One region of the Streptomyces sp. NPDC029138 genome, then DNA from elsewhere that is predicted to be linked to it. Evidence: riboswitches for the same ligand, from Rfam matches in the RefSeq annotation. Region 1 holds a riboswitch; each other region holds the start of a gene.
The links. Region 1 has a riboswitch for S-adenosylmethionine ahead of thrC (threonine synthase). Riboswitches for the same ligand answer to the same signal wherever they lie in the genome.

Region 1 (4,115 bases):
CGGTCCGGTCCACCCGGACGATCGTCCTGCGCCCTTCCCCGATCTCCGCCCGCAGCGCCGCCATCCGCTCGTCCACGTCCGGCTCGTGCGCCCGCGCGCGCAGGAAGTCCGCGTCCGCGCCCAGCCCGTGCACCCCGATCCGGGTGCCGGAGGGGATGCCGGGCCCGAGCACCGCGTGACAGCAGTCCGTGAACGCGTCCGCCCACCGCCGGGTGAGGAACGCCGCCCGGTCCGCGCCCAGGATGCCGCCGAGCAGCTCGGCCGCGATGTCGTCGGGAAGGAGCCGGAAGTAGTCCGGCGGCGCCCACGGGGTGTGCGAGAAGTGGCCGATGCGCAGGTCGGGCCGGAGCTGGCGGAGCATGCGGGGGGCGAGGGCCAGGTGGTAGTCCTGGATCAGCACGGCCGCGCCCTCGGCGGCCTCCTCGGCCAGCGCCTCGGCGAACGCCCGGTTGTAGGCCTCGTACGACCCCCACTGCCGGCGGAAACCGGCGTCGAAGACCGGCTCCAGCGGCGTCTGGTACAGCATGTGGTGGACGAACCAGAGCACCGAGTTGGCGATCCCGTTGTACGCCTCGGCGTGCACGGTCGTGTCGATGTCGAGCATCCGCACCCGCTGCCCGCCGGTGTCCTCGGCCGGCAGCAGCCCGCCGTCCGCGCGCCGGACGGCCGCCCGGTCGCCGTCGCCGAGCGCGGCGCACACCCAGACCGAGCCCGCGTCCGACCCGATGGCGGACAGTCCCGAGACCAGCCCGCCGCCACCCCGCCGGGCGTGCAGCGAGCCGTCCTCGCCCACCTGATAGGAGACCGGGCCGCGGTTCGACGCGACCAGCACCTGAGCCTTTTCCGCAGCATCGAGCGTGGAAGCCATACGCCTCAACCTAGCCCGGCCCGGAAACGCTCAAACGTACGGCCCGCCCGGCGAGCCGACCGTATACGGCCCGTTCACGCCACCTTCCGTTCGGCGTACTCCGCGATCTCCACCATGGGCGGCCGCTCCTCGGTGTCCACCGAGTAGGTGCGCGGCTCGAACCCGTCCTCGCCCCGCTCGAACTGGGTCAGCGCGGGCCGGACCAGATGGCCGCGGGCCAGCCGGAGCTGTGCGGTGCGGTAGATCGCGGCGGCCATCCGGCCGAGCGCCTGCCCGTCCTGGTGCCGGTGCTTGCGCACCCCCACGTCGACCTGGGCCAGCGCGTCCAGGCCGACCAGGTGCAGCGCGTCCACCAGCATGCCCAGCTCCACGCCGTAGCCCACCGGGAACGGCAGCTGTTCCAGCAGGGAGCGGCGGGCCGCGTACTCGCCGCCCAGCGGCTGCACGAACCCGGCCAGCTGCGGCCAGTGCATGTTCAGCAGCGGGCGGGCCATCAGCTCGGTGACCCGGCCGCCCTGCCCGGCGCTGCCGCCGAGCGGGCGGTCGTACATCGCCTTGACCAGGTCGACGTCCGGATCGGTGAGCAGCGGGCCGACGATCCCGGAGACGAAGTCGGAGGAGAACTCCTTCAGGTCCGCGTCGATGAAGCAGACGATGTCCCCGCTGGTCACCAGCAGCGACCGCCACAGCACCTCGCCCTTGCCGGGGACGGCCGGCAGGCGCGGCAGGATGGTGTCGCGGTGGACGACCCGGGCGCCCGCGCGCGCGGCGACCTGGGAGGTGCGGTCGGTGGAGCCGGAGTCGACGACCACGATCTCGTCGACGAGCGGCACCTGCTCCACGAGGTCGTGCCGGATGACCGCGACGATGTCGCCGACGGTCTCCTCCTCGTTGAGCGCGGGCAGCACGACGCTGATCGTCCGGCCCGTGCGCTGCTTGGCTGCGAGGATCTGGTGCAGCGGGCGGGCGGCCACGGACCAGGACCGGGTGGTCAGCCAGCGCTCGACTTCTTCCAGCACAGTCTGTGGCTCCTCACTCGTGTCTCGCGGTTCGGACGGCTGTCTCAACTGTCCCGGCCGTCGGTTACAGTCTTGAACAACGCCGGTGACCATCGCATGTCGGGGGTCCTGTGCGTTCTACAACCGCATACCGCTCATCCAGAGGGGCAGAGGGACACGGCCCGATGAAGCCCCGGCAACCCCCCTGATCCGGACCCGTTCACGCGAGGCTCCCGGCCAGGGAAGGTGCCAATTCCGTCTCACGACGAGATGCGTCGTGAGGAAGATGAGGAGAAAGGGCCTCGCCTCCATGGCTGTGCAGACAGTTGCAAGCACCAGCGAATCCACCGTCGACCTCGGCCCCGCCGCTGCCCTGAGCTGTCGCGAGTGCGGTCATCGGGTGCCGCTCGGCCCGGTCTTCGCCTGCGAGGAGTGTTTCGGCCCGCTGGAGATCGCCTACGACTTCTCCGCCTACGACACCGAGGAACTGCGCCGCCGTATCGAGGCGGGCCCCGCGAACATCTGGCGCTACGCGCCCCTCCTGCCGGTCCCGGCGGACGTCGCCGACAAGCCGAACATCAACCCCGGCTGGACCAAGCTCGTCAAGGCCGACAACCTGGCTCGCGAGCTGGGCGTGACCGGCGGTCTGTACGTGAAGGACGACTCCGGCAATCCGACCCACTCCTTCAAGGACCGGGTCGTGGCCCAGGCCCTGGAGGCCGCCCGCGCCTTCGGCTTCACCACGCTGTCCTGCTCCTCAACCGGCAACCTGGCCGGCGCCGTCGGCGCCGCCGCCGCCCGCGCCGGCTTCCGCTCCTGCGTGTTCATCCCGCACGACCTGGAGCAGGGCAAGGTCGTCATGGCCGCGGTCTACGGCGGTGAACTCGTCGGCATCGAGGGCAACTACGACGACGTGAACCGCTTCTGCTCCGAGCTGATCGGCGACCCGGCCGGCGAGGGCTGGGGCTTCGTCAACGTCAACCTGCGGCCGTACTACGCGGAGGGCTCCAAGACCCTGGCGTACGAGATCTGCGAGCAGCTCGGCTGGCGGCTGCCGGACCAGATCGTGGTCCCGATCGCCTCCGGCTCCCAGCTCACGAAGATCGACAAGGGTCTCCAGGAGCTGATCAAGCTGGGGCTGGTCGAGGACAGGCCGTACAAGATCTTCGGCGCGCAGGCCGAGGGCTGCTCCCCGGTCTCCACCGCCTTCAAGGCCGGCCACGACGTCGTACGGCCCCAGAAGCCGAACACCATCGCCAAGTCCCTGGCCATCGGCAACCCGGCCGACGGGCCGTACGTCCTGGACATCGCGCGCCGCACCGGCGGTGCCGTGGAGGACGTGACGGACGCGGAGGTCGTGGACGCGATCAAGCTGCTCGCGCGGACCGAGGGCATCTTCGCGGAGACCGCCGGCGGCGTGACCGTCGGAGTCACCCGCAAGCTGCTCGAGGACGGTGTGCTGGACCCGGCGAAGACCACGGTCGTCCTCAACACCGGCGACGGCCTGAAGACCCTGGACGCGGTGGCCGGGACCGGCCTCACCGCCACCATCCGCCCGACCCTGGACTCCTTCCGAGAGGCTGGCCTCGCATGAGCGTGACCGTTCGCATCCCCACCATCCTGCGCACCTACACCGGCGGCCGGGCCGAGGTCGCCGCCGAGGGCGCGACGCTCGGTGAGGTCATCGCCGACCTGGAGAAGAGCCACACGGGCATCGCCGCGCGCGTGCTGGACGACCAGGGCAAGCTGCGCCGGTTCGTCAACGTCTACGTCAACGACGACGACGTCCGCTTCGAGCAGGGCCTGGACACGGCGACCCCCGACGGGGCCGGCGTCTCGATCATCCCGGCGGTCGCCGGCGGCTGAGCCGGCGGATTCGCACGCTCATTACCTTCGGTAACGGCGGTTACCGACCGTTCATCCGATTGCCCCCTCCGTGAGAGAAGCGGAGGGGGCAATTCTGTGTGATTGAGCGCGGTAGAGTTGGGGAACACGGTCGCGGCCTTCGGGTCGCGGGCCCTGGATTTCATGCCGCACGCCCGACAAGAAGTAGCCAAAGTATGCGGGTTCTCTGCGGCTTTTGTGGCTTTTATGGGGCCCGACTTGCCCTGAAGTCGGATGAATTCTCACCAGATTCCGGACCGCTCGCGTCCAGAATTCTCGTCCGATTGACCTGTTGCAGACGGCAGTTGGACAGATACATTCAGCCGCGGTCGACGCGTTCCGGCGCACGCCCCCGTCCCATGGGG
Region 2 (4,115 bases), on a different contig from region 1:
GTCCTTGATGACGGCCAGCACCTCGCCGACGAGTTCGGGGTCGAGCGCCGAGGTCGGCTCGTCGAAGAGGATGATCCCGGGCCGCAGGGCGAGGGCGCGGGCGATGGCGACGCGCTGCTGCTGTCCGCCGGACAACTGCCGTGGGTAGGCGCCGGTCCTGTCGCCGAGGCCGACGCGGTCGAGGAGTTCCCTGGCGAGTTCCCGGGCCGCCGCCTTGGTCAGCCTGCCGGTGGCGGCGGGGGCGGCGGCGACGTTCTCCAGAACGGTCAGATGCGGGAAGAGGTTGAAGTTCTGGAAGACGAAGCCGATCCGGCTGCGCTGGGCCAGGATGGCGCGCTCGCCGAGTTCCCTGAGCCGGTCCCCGTGCCGCTTCACCCCGATCAGCTCACCGCCCACGCTGACGTGGCCGATGTCGGGCTTCTCCAGGTGGTTGACGACTCTGAGCAGCGTGGACTTGCCGGAGCCGGACGGCCCGAGGATCACCGTGACCTCACCGGGGCGGACGGTCAGGTCGATGCCGTCGAGGACGCGGTGGGAGCCGTACCACTTGTGGACACCGTGTACTTCGAGCGCGGCGGGGACGGTCTTGGGGAGGGTCTGCGTGGTGGTCATACGGCGGCCTCCCGGCGCAGCCGGGCCCGCAGGTCGGCGAGGCCGGCCCGGGCTTTTCCCAAGGGGGTCGGCGGCAGGGTGCGGGTGGCGCCCCGGGCGTAGTACCGCTCGACGTAGAACTGGACGACGGACACGGCGCTGGTCAGGATCAGGTACCAGACGGTGGCGACCATCAGCAGCGGCACGATGTCACCGGGGTAGGTGCTGCCCATCGACTGCACCGCGCCGAACAGGTCGAGCAGCGACACGTAGAAGACCAGGGACGTGCTCTTGATGAGGCCGATCAGCTGGTTGACGTAGTTCGGGGTGATGGACCGGAGGGCCTGCGGGAAGACGATCCGGCGGAACTGGTAGCCCTTGGGCAGGCCGAGCGCGGCGGCCGCCTCGTGCTGTCCCTGGTCGACGGAGAGGATGCCGCCGCGGACCACCTCGGCCGCGTACGCCGCCTCGTTGAGGCTGAGGCCGATGACGGCGATCGTCATGTCGGTGGCCAGCCTGGACTCGTCGAAGGTGACGAAGGCGGGTCCGAAGGGCACGCCGAGGCTCAACGTCTTGTACAGGGCGCTGAAGTTGTACAGGAAGATCAGTACGACGATGAGCGGCACGGAGCGGAACAGCCAGGTGTAGGTCCAGCTGACCGCGCGAGGCACCGGGCTTCCGGAGAGCCGGGCGAGCGCCAGCAGGATGCCGCCGAGGAGCCCCAGGACGGCGCTGAGCGCGGCGACTTCAAGGGTGACGAGGAGGCCGTCGAGGACGGTCGGGCGCAGGAACCAGTAGCGGAAGCGGTCCCACTGGTAGAAGGGGTTCGTGACCAGTCCGTGCAGGATCTGCGCGACGAGCACGAGGACGACGGCGGTGACGATCCACCGCCCGGGCCGACGCGGCGGCTGAAGTCGCTGGGAGGACAAGGGTGTTGACGGCGTGTCGGTGGCGGGCGGCGCCTCGGCTAGGGAGACGGCGGCGCCTGGGGGTTCACTCATGGCGGGCTCCGGCAAAGTCGGTCACCCCGGGGGGCCGCGCGGGAGCGGCGGTGGGCCACGACGGCACTGCGGCACGAGGCGGCGCACGGACGGGCGCGGAACCGGGGGCTGGGCGGACAACGGCACACCGGACGGACGGTGTGCGGCGGGAACGCGGGGGCTGGGAGGAGACGTCAGCCCTGACAGCGGGCAGAGCCCGGTGCGGTACACAGTGCGCTGTTCACGCGGAGCAGATCGACGGCGCGGTCGGCGACGAGGAGTCCGGCGTACGACGGTACGCAGCCCTGGGGGCGGCTCGCGGCCGTCCTGGGAGCTGCGTACATGGCGTCACCTGTCACTGTTCCGGCCCCGTGGGGCCTCGCGCTTACCGAAAACGTCGTCCGGTCCGGTCGTCACCTGGGGCACCCCACCGCGATGCGAGGGTTGCCGGTCAGCGAGCCAGGGCTTGGCGCTGACGCTCATGACCGTTCTGAGCCGTAAGTAAGGCAGTTGCCCGTTCGAATGTCAACGGCCGTCCGCCCAGTGGACATCGGCGACCCGCTCTCACCTGCGAGAAGCGTCCGGGGCGTCCGCCGCATGACCTGCCCAGTCCAGGATCTGGACAGCGGCTCCGGCGGCCTCCAGCCCGTGGCAGCGGCCGTGGTGGCGGCGGGCGATGCCGTCCAGGTCGAGGTGGCGGCCGAAGGCGGGGTGGGCGGCCAGGCGGCGGGCGTAGGCCCACAGGGCGCGGTGGTCGGCGATGCGGTGCACGGCGGAGGCGTCGAGATGGCAGCGGTGCACGGTGTCGAGCTGCACCAGGGTCACCCACAGCTCGACGTCGGCGGCGGTGAGCCGGCCGTCGGCCAGGTACTCCTCGCCGCTCAGCCGCCGCTCCAGCCGGCCCAGGGTGTCCAGCAGCACATCGAGGGCGGCGGCCCGCTCGGCCGGGTCGGCACCGGCGCGTCCGGCGCGCTGCGCGGCCTCCTCGATGCCCTCGGCGCACATCCGCTCGACGGCCTCGATCACGGACTCCAGGCCGGAGGGGTACAGGCAGGTGGGGCCGCCCGGCCGGAACCGGTCCAGGTCGCGCAGGATGTCGAGGGTGTGGGTGCTGACGATGCGTCCGGACCAGTCGTCGCTGAGCACGGGCGCGAGCGCCGGGCCGGTGTAGTGGTGGGCACTCGCCTCGTACAGCGGGCGCAGCGCCGCGTGGCCGCCGCCGGGACAGTCCGGGACAGCGGGCAGGAGGGTGACGGGACAGCGGGCGTCGAGGCCGAGGAGGCTGTGGCCGACGGCGAGGCGCAACCCGTCGGGGCAGGCGGTCGACAGATGGAGCCGGTAGCGGTGCGGCACGGCGTAGTGGCCGCTGCGCGCGTCCCGGCCGATCCGGCCCCGGAAGACGGGCGCGGCGCCACGGACGGACGGGACGGCGGCGAGCGGAGTGATGGACATGCGTCTCCCCTGGTGGTGGGTGTGCGGAGGGGCGCGCCGGCGCGGGCGCGACCGGTCGGTGGGGGCGAAGGGGCGGCCCGGCTCAGCGGTGGCGGCTGATCGCGCTGCACACACGCTGGAGGTCGATGTGGCGGCGGGAGGTGAGCAGGGGTGCGCGCAACGGCGTCCGGCCGGTCCGGCCGATGCCCGTTTCACGGCGCGCCATGATTTCCTACCTGTTCACTAGGATTCCCTCCGTGGAGTGTCGATCGGGCTCCGTGCGACGTCAAGGGGGCGTCCACGCCTGGGGATCGGGGCCGGCGCCGAGGACTCCGCAGAAAGGGAAACATGTGACATAGTACTGGCGTGGCGAAGCGACTGACCTGCGATGTCGTGGTCGTCGGGGCTGGAATGACAGGCGCGGCCTGTGCCCTGTACGCCGCGCGCGCCGGACTCGACGTACGGCTGGTGGACCGGGGCCCGGTGGCCGGCGGCACCACCGGCGCCGGCGAGGGCAACCTGCTCGTCTCCGACAAGGAGCCGGGCCCGGAACTCGCACTCGCGCTGATGTCGGCCCGGTTGTGGGCCGGGCTGGCGCGGGAGCTGGGGGCCGCGATCGAGTACGAACCCAAGGGCGGCCTCGTGGTCGCCCCGGCGCCCGGCACCCTGGCCGCGCTCCGGGAGTTCGCCGCGGACCAGCGGGCCGCCGGCGTCACCGCCGTACCGGTCGACGCCGACCGACTCGCCGAACTGGAACCCCACTTGGCGCCCGGCATGGCGGGCGCGGTGCACTACCCGCAGGACGCCCAGGTCATGCCCGCGCTGGCCGCCGCCCACCTGATCCGTGCCTCCGGCGCCGCCGTGCACACCGGCCGTACGGTGACCGGGGTACTGCGCACCGCGCGGGGGACGGTGTACGGCGTCCGCACCGACCGGGGCGACATCCACGCACCGGCGGTGGTGAACGCGGCCGGCACCTGGGGCGGCGGCCTCGCCTCGCTCGCCGGCGTCCGGCTGCCGGTGCTCCCCCGGCGCGGCTTCGTTCTGGTCACCGAGCCGCTGCCGCGCATGGTCCGGCACAAGGTGTACGCCGCTGACTACGTGGCCGACGTG
Region 3 (4,115 bases), on a different contig from region 1:
GAGCTGTTCCAGCCGTCGACGACGAAGGAGATCACGCCGACGCGCGGGGCGTCGTCGCCGAAGAGGGACAGCACGCGCACCTCGGGCACCTCGGCCAGGCCCTCGCGGACCTTGGCGATCAGGTGCCGCTCACGGGCGACGAGGGTGTCCCAGCCGGCCTCGGTGAGGGCCTTGCAGGCGGAGGCGACGGCGTAGGCGCCGATGACGTTCGGGGAGCCGGCCTCATGGCGGGCCGCGGTCTCGTGCCACTCGACGGCGACGCCGCCGTCCTCGCGCCGGGTGACCTTGCGGCTGGCGCCGCCGCCCGCGAGGTACGGCTCGGCCGCCTGGAGCCAGTCGGCGCGGCCGGCCAGGACTCCGGAGCCGAAGGGGGCGTACAGCTTGTGGCCGGAGAAGGCGACCCAGTCGACGTCCAGGTCACGGATGTCCACCGGGTGGTGCGGGGCCAGCTGGGCGGCGTCCAGGACGATGCGGGCTCCGTGGGCGTGCGCGACGGCGGCCAGTTCGCGCACCGGCCACAGCTCGCCGGTGACGTTGGAGGCGCCGGTGACGCAGACCAGGGCCGGGCCCTGGCCCCCTTCGATGGACGCGGTGCGGTCGGCGAGGGCCCGCTCCAGGGTCTCGACGGCCTGCCGCGGGGTGCGCGGGGCGTTGAGGCAGGTGACCCGCGCGTCCCGCCAGGGCAGCAGGGAGGCGTGGTGCTCGGTCTCGAAGACGAAGACCTGGCAGTCGGCCGGGAGCGCCCGGGCCAGCAGGTTGAGGGAGTCGGTGGTGGAGCGGGTGAAGATCACCTGGTCGTCCGGACGGCAGCCGAGGAAGTCGGCGACCGTCGTGCGGGCGTTCTCGAACAGGTCGGTGGAGAGCTGGGAGAGGTAGCCGGCGCCCCGGTGGACGCTGCCGTAGTACGGGGCGTACGCGGCGACGTCGTCCCAGACGCGCTGGAGGGCGGGGGCGCTGGCCGCGTAGTCCAGGGCGGCGTAGGTGACTTCGCCGCCGGTGACCAGGGGGACGGTGACATCTCGCCCAAGGACGGACAGAGGGGCGCAAACGGACTGGTCGGCGGCAGCGGTGGAGACAGACATGGCGGAACTCCCGTGACAGGAATGCGGAGAAGAGAGAAAAGGGGTGTGCGGAGGCGGGGCTCTGCGGCCCTAACGCATTCGCTTGCTCACGGAAGGCTCCCTCGAACGACCAGGACCCCTGGTGTGTGAGGGGTCCGCGCTTGCCGTAGGCCTTGCTGCCGTACGGCCTGGTCTTCACCCGGGGCACCCCGCCACGGACGGAGGGTTGCCGGACAGTCGGCCGGGGCCTCATGACTGTCACTCATGACCTGGTACAGGAACGTACTGAAGTGATCGTCGTCCCGCAACCCGTGTCCGGATCGCGGGACGACTCCCGGGGCGCTAGGCGTTGCTGACGGCCACCCAGCGGTCCAGGGTGCGCTTGGCCGCGCCCGAGTCGATCGACTCCGCGGCCCGCGCCATGCCCGCGCGGATCTGCTCGGTGAGCGGCGCGTCCGTCGGCTCGAGGGCCACCAGCGCCGCCGCCGAGTTCAGCAGGACGGCGTCCCGTACGGCCCCTGTCTCACCGTCGAGCAGGCGGCGGGCGACCTCGGCGTTGTAGGAGGCGTCGGCACCGCGCAGGGCGTCCACGGGGACGAGGTCGATGCCGACCTCGCGCGGGTCGAAGGTCTCCTCGGTGACCTTGCCGTCCCGGACCACCCACACCCGGGAGGTAGCGGTCACGGTCAGCTCGTCGAGGCCGTCGTCGCCCCGGAAGACCAGCGCCGAGTTGCCGCGCTCGGCGAGGACGCCGGCGACGATCGGCGCCATGCGGGGATCCGCGACACCGACGGCCTGCGACCGCACCTGCGCGGGGTTGGTCAGCGGGCCCAGCACGTTGAAGGTGGTCCGGATGCCCAACTGGCCGCGCGCGGGGGCGACATGGCGCAGGGACGGATGGAACCGCACCGCGAAGCAGATGGTGATGCCGGCTTCCTCGGCCACCTCGGCCACCCGCTGCGGGGTCAGGTTCAGGTTGATGCCGAGCTTCTCCAGGACGTCGGAGGAGCCGGAGGCGGAGGACGCGGCGCGGTTGCCGTGCTTGACGACCTTGGCACCCGCGCCCGCGACGACGATCGAGGACATGGTGGAGATGTTCACCGTCTTGGCGCCGTCCCCGCCGGTGCCGACGATGTCGACGGCCGGGCCGGGCACCTCGATGACGTTCGCGTGCGCGTACATCGTCCGGACCAGTCCGGTGATCTCCTGGACCGTCTCGCCCTTGGCCCGCAGCGCCACCATGAACCCGGCGATCTGCGCGTCGGTCGCCTCCCCGCGCATGATCAGGTCCATGGCCCAGGCGGTGTCGTCGGCGGACAGGTCCCGGCCGTCCAGCAGACCGTTCAGCAGGGCGGGCCAGGAGCGGCCCGCCGCGGTGTCGCCTCCAGCGGGGGTCACAGCGCTCATCAGCCGCTCCTTGAACAGATTCCTGCTACGTCGTACACCACCCTATCCAGCCGGAGGCACGGCGAAGGGCCCCGTCCGGGTTACGGACGGGGCCCTTCGGAGTGGCGTGGCGACGCGGGGATCAGTGGTGGCCGTGGCCGCTCGTGATCTCCTTGTACTCCTCGACGGTCGGCTTCGGGATCTGGTTGTCCTCGCCGTAGTAGGCGTTGGACAGCTTCACCCGCAGCTTCTCCGAGGCCGGGACCTTGCGCTCGACCCCGTTCTCGTCGACCGTCGGACCGATCTCGGCCGGCGTGTACTGCTCGTGCGAGGTGAGCGTGTGCAGCTGCTCCTGGCTGAGCGGCTCGTGCACCTCGATGAACTCACCGTGCGGCAGCCGCTTGATGATGCCGGTCTCGCGGCCGTGCAGCACCTTGTCGCGGTCGCGGCGCTGGAGGCCCAGGCAGATCCGCTTGGTGACGATGAACGCGATGACCGGGGCCACGAAGTAGGCGATCCGGACGAACCAGGTGACCGCGTTGATCGACAGGTGGAAGTGCGTGGCGAAGATGTCGTTGCCGCCACCGATCAGCATCACGAAGTACACGGTCAGCCAGGCGACACCGAACGCCGTACGGGTCGGAGCGTTGCGCGGGCGGTCCAGGATGTGGTGCTCGCGCTTGTCGCCGGTGACCCAGGCCTCGATGAACGGGTACGCCGCGATCGCGCCGAGGATCACGCCGAACAGCACCAGCGGGATGAACACGCCCAGGACGAGCGTGTGGCCCCAGAAGTCGATCTCCCAGCCCGGCATGGCACGGATCAGACCCTCGGCCATGCCCATGTACCAGTCCGGCTGGGCGCCGGTGGACACCTGGTCCGGACGGTAGGGGCCGATGGCCCAGATCGGGTTGATCTGCGCGATCGCCGCGAGGGCCGCGAGCACACCGAAGACCAGGAAGAAGAAGCCGCCGGCCTTCGCCATGTACACCGGCAGCAGCGGCATGCCGACGACGTTCTTGTTCGTCTTGCCGGGACCCGTGAACTGCGTGTGCTTGTGGTAGAAGACCAGGATCAGGTGGCCCACCACCAGGCCCAGCATGATGCCCGGGAGCAGCAGGATGTGGATCGAGTAGAAGCGGGCCACGAAGTCGCCGCCCGGGAACTCGCCGCCGAAGAGGAAGAACGAGATGTACGTGCCGACGATCGGCACGGACAGGATCGCGCCCTCCATGAAGCGGACACCGGTGCCGGAGAGCAGGTCGTCCGGGAGCGAGTAACCGGTGAAACCGGTGAACATGCCCAGGACGAGCAGCAGGAAGCCGAACAGCCAGTTGACCTCACGCGGCTTGCGGAACGCGCCGGTGAAGAACACGCGCATCATGTGCACGAACATGCCGGCGATGAAGACGACCGCGCCCCAGTGGTGGATCTGCCGCATGAGCAGACCACCGCGCACGTCGAAGGAGATGTGCAGGGTCGAGCTGAACGCCTCGGACATCATCTGCCCCTGGAGCGGGACGTACGAGCCGTGGTACTCCACCTCGTTCATCGACGGGTGGAAGAACAGCGTCAGATAGACACCCGTCAGGATGATGATGATGAAGCTGTAGAGGCAGACCTCACCCAACATGAACGACCAGTGGTCGGGGAAGATCTTGCGCATGT

Region 2: it holds a riboswitch for S-adenosylmethionine, as region 1 does, so the genes downstream of both, ACZ4WH_RS26295 (amino acid ABC transporter permease) here and thrC (threonine synthase) in region 1, are expected to answer to the same signal.
Region 3: it holds a riboswitch for S-adenosylmethionine, as region 1 does, so the genes downstream of both, ACZ4WH_RS06985 (aminotransferase class V-fold PLP-dependent enzyme) here and thrC (threonine synthase) in region 1, are expected to answer to the same signal.

Annotation. Positions count from the first base shown of each region.
Region 1 covers NZ_JBVHWM010000014.1:31,559-35,673, reverse strand. The annotation lists gene ACZ4WH_RS14825 (alpha,alpha-trehalose-phosphate synthase (UDP-forming)) at 1-868, opposite strand, end outside; gene ACZ4WH_RS14820 (glucosyl-3-phosphoglycerate synthase) at 943-1,887, opposite strand; SAM riboswitch class I at 2,019-2,159, shown strand; gene thrC (threonine synthase) at 2,177-3,460, shown strand; gene ACZ4WH_RS14810 (ubiquitin-like small modifier protein 1) at 3,457-3,732, shown strand.
Region 2 covers NZ_JBVHWM010000038.1:5,237-9,351, forward strand. The annotation lists gene ACZ4WH_RS26290 (amino acid ABC transporter ATP-binding protein) at 1-612, opposite strand, end outside; gene ACZ4WH_RS26295 (amino acid ABC transporter permease) at 609-1,592, opposite strand; SAM riboswitch class IV at 1,948-2,058, opposite strand; gene ACZ4WH_RS26300 (glutathione S-transferase C-terminal domain-containing protein) at 2,136-3,023, opposite strand; gene ACZ4WH_RS26305 (putative leader peptide) at 3,106-3,228, opposite strand; gene ACZ4WH_RS26310 (NAD(P)/FAD-dependent oxidoreductase) at 3,369-4,115, shown strand, end outside.
Region 3 covers NZ_JBVHWM010000004.1:282,188-286,302, forward strand. The annotation lists gene ACZ4WH_RS06985 (aminotransferase class V-fold PLP-dependent enzyme) at 1-1,082, opposite strand, end outside; SAM riboswitch class IV at 1,214-1,331, opposite strand; gene trpD (anthranilate phosphoribosyltransferase) at 1,404-2,468, opposite strand; gene qcrB (cytochrome bc1 complex cytochrome b subunit) at 2,590-4,115, opposite strand, start outside.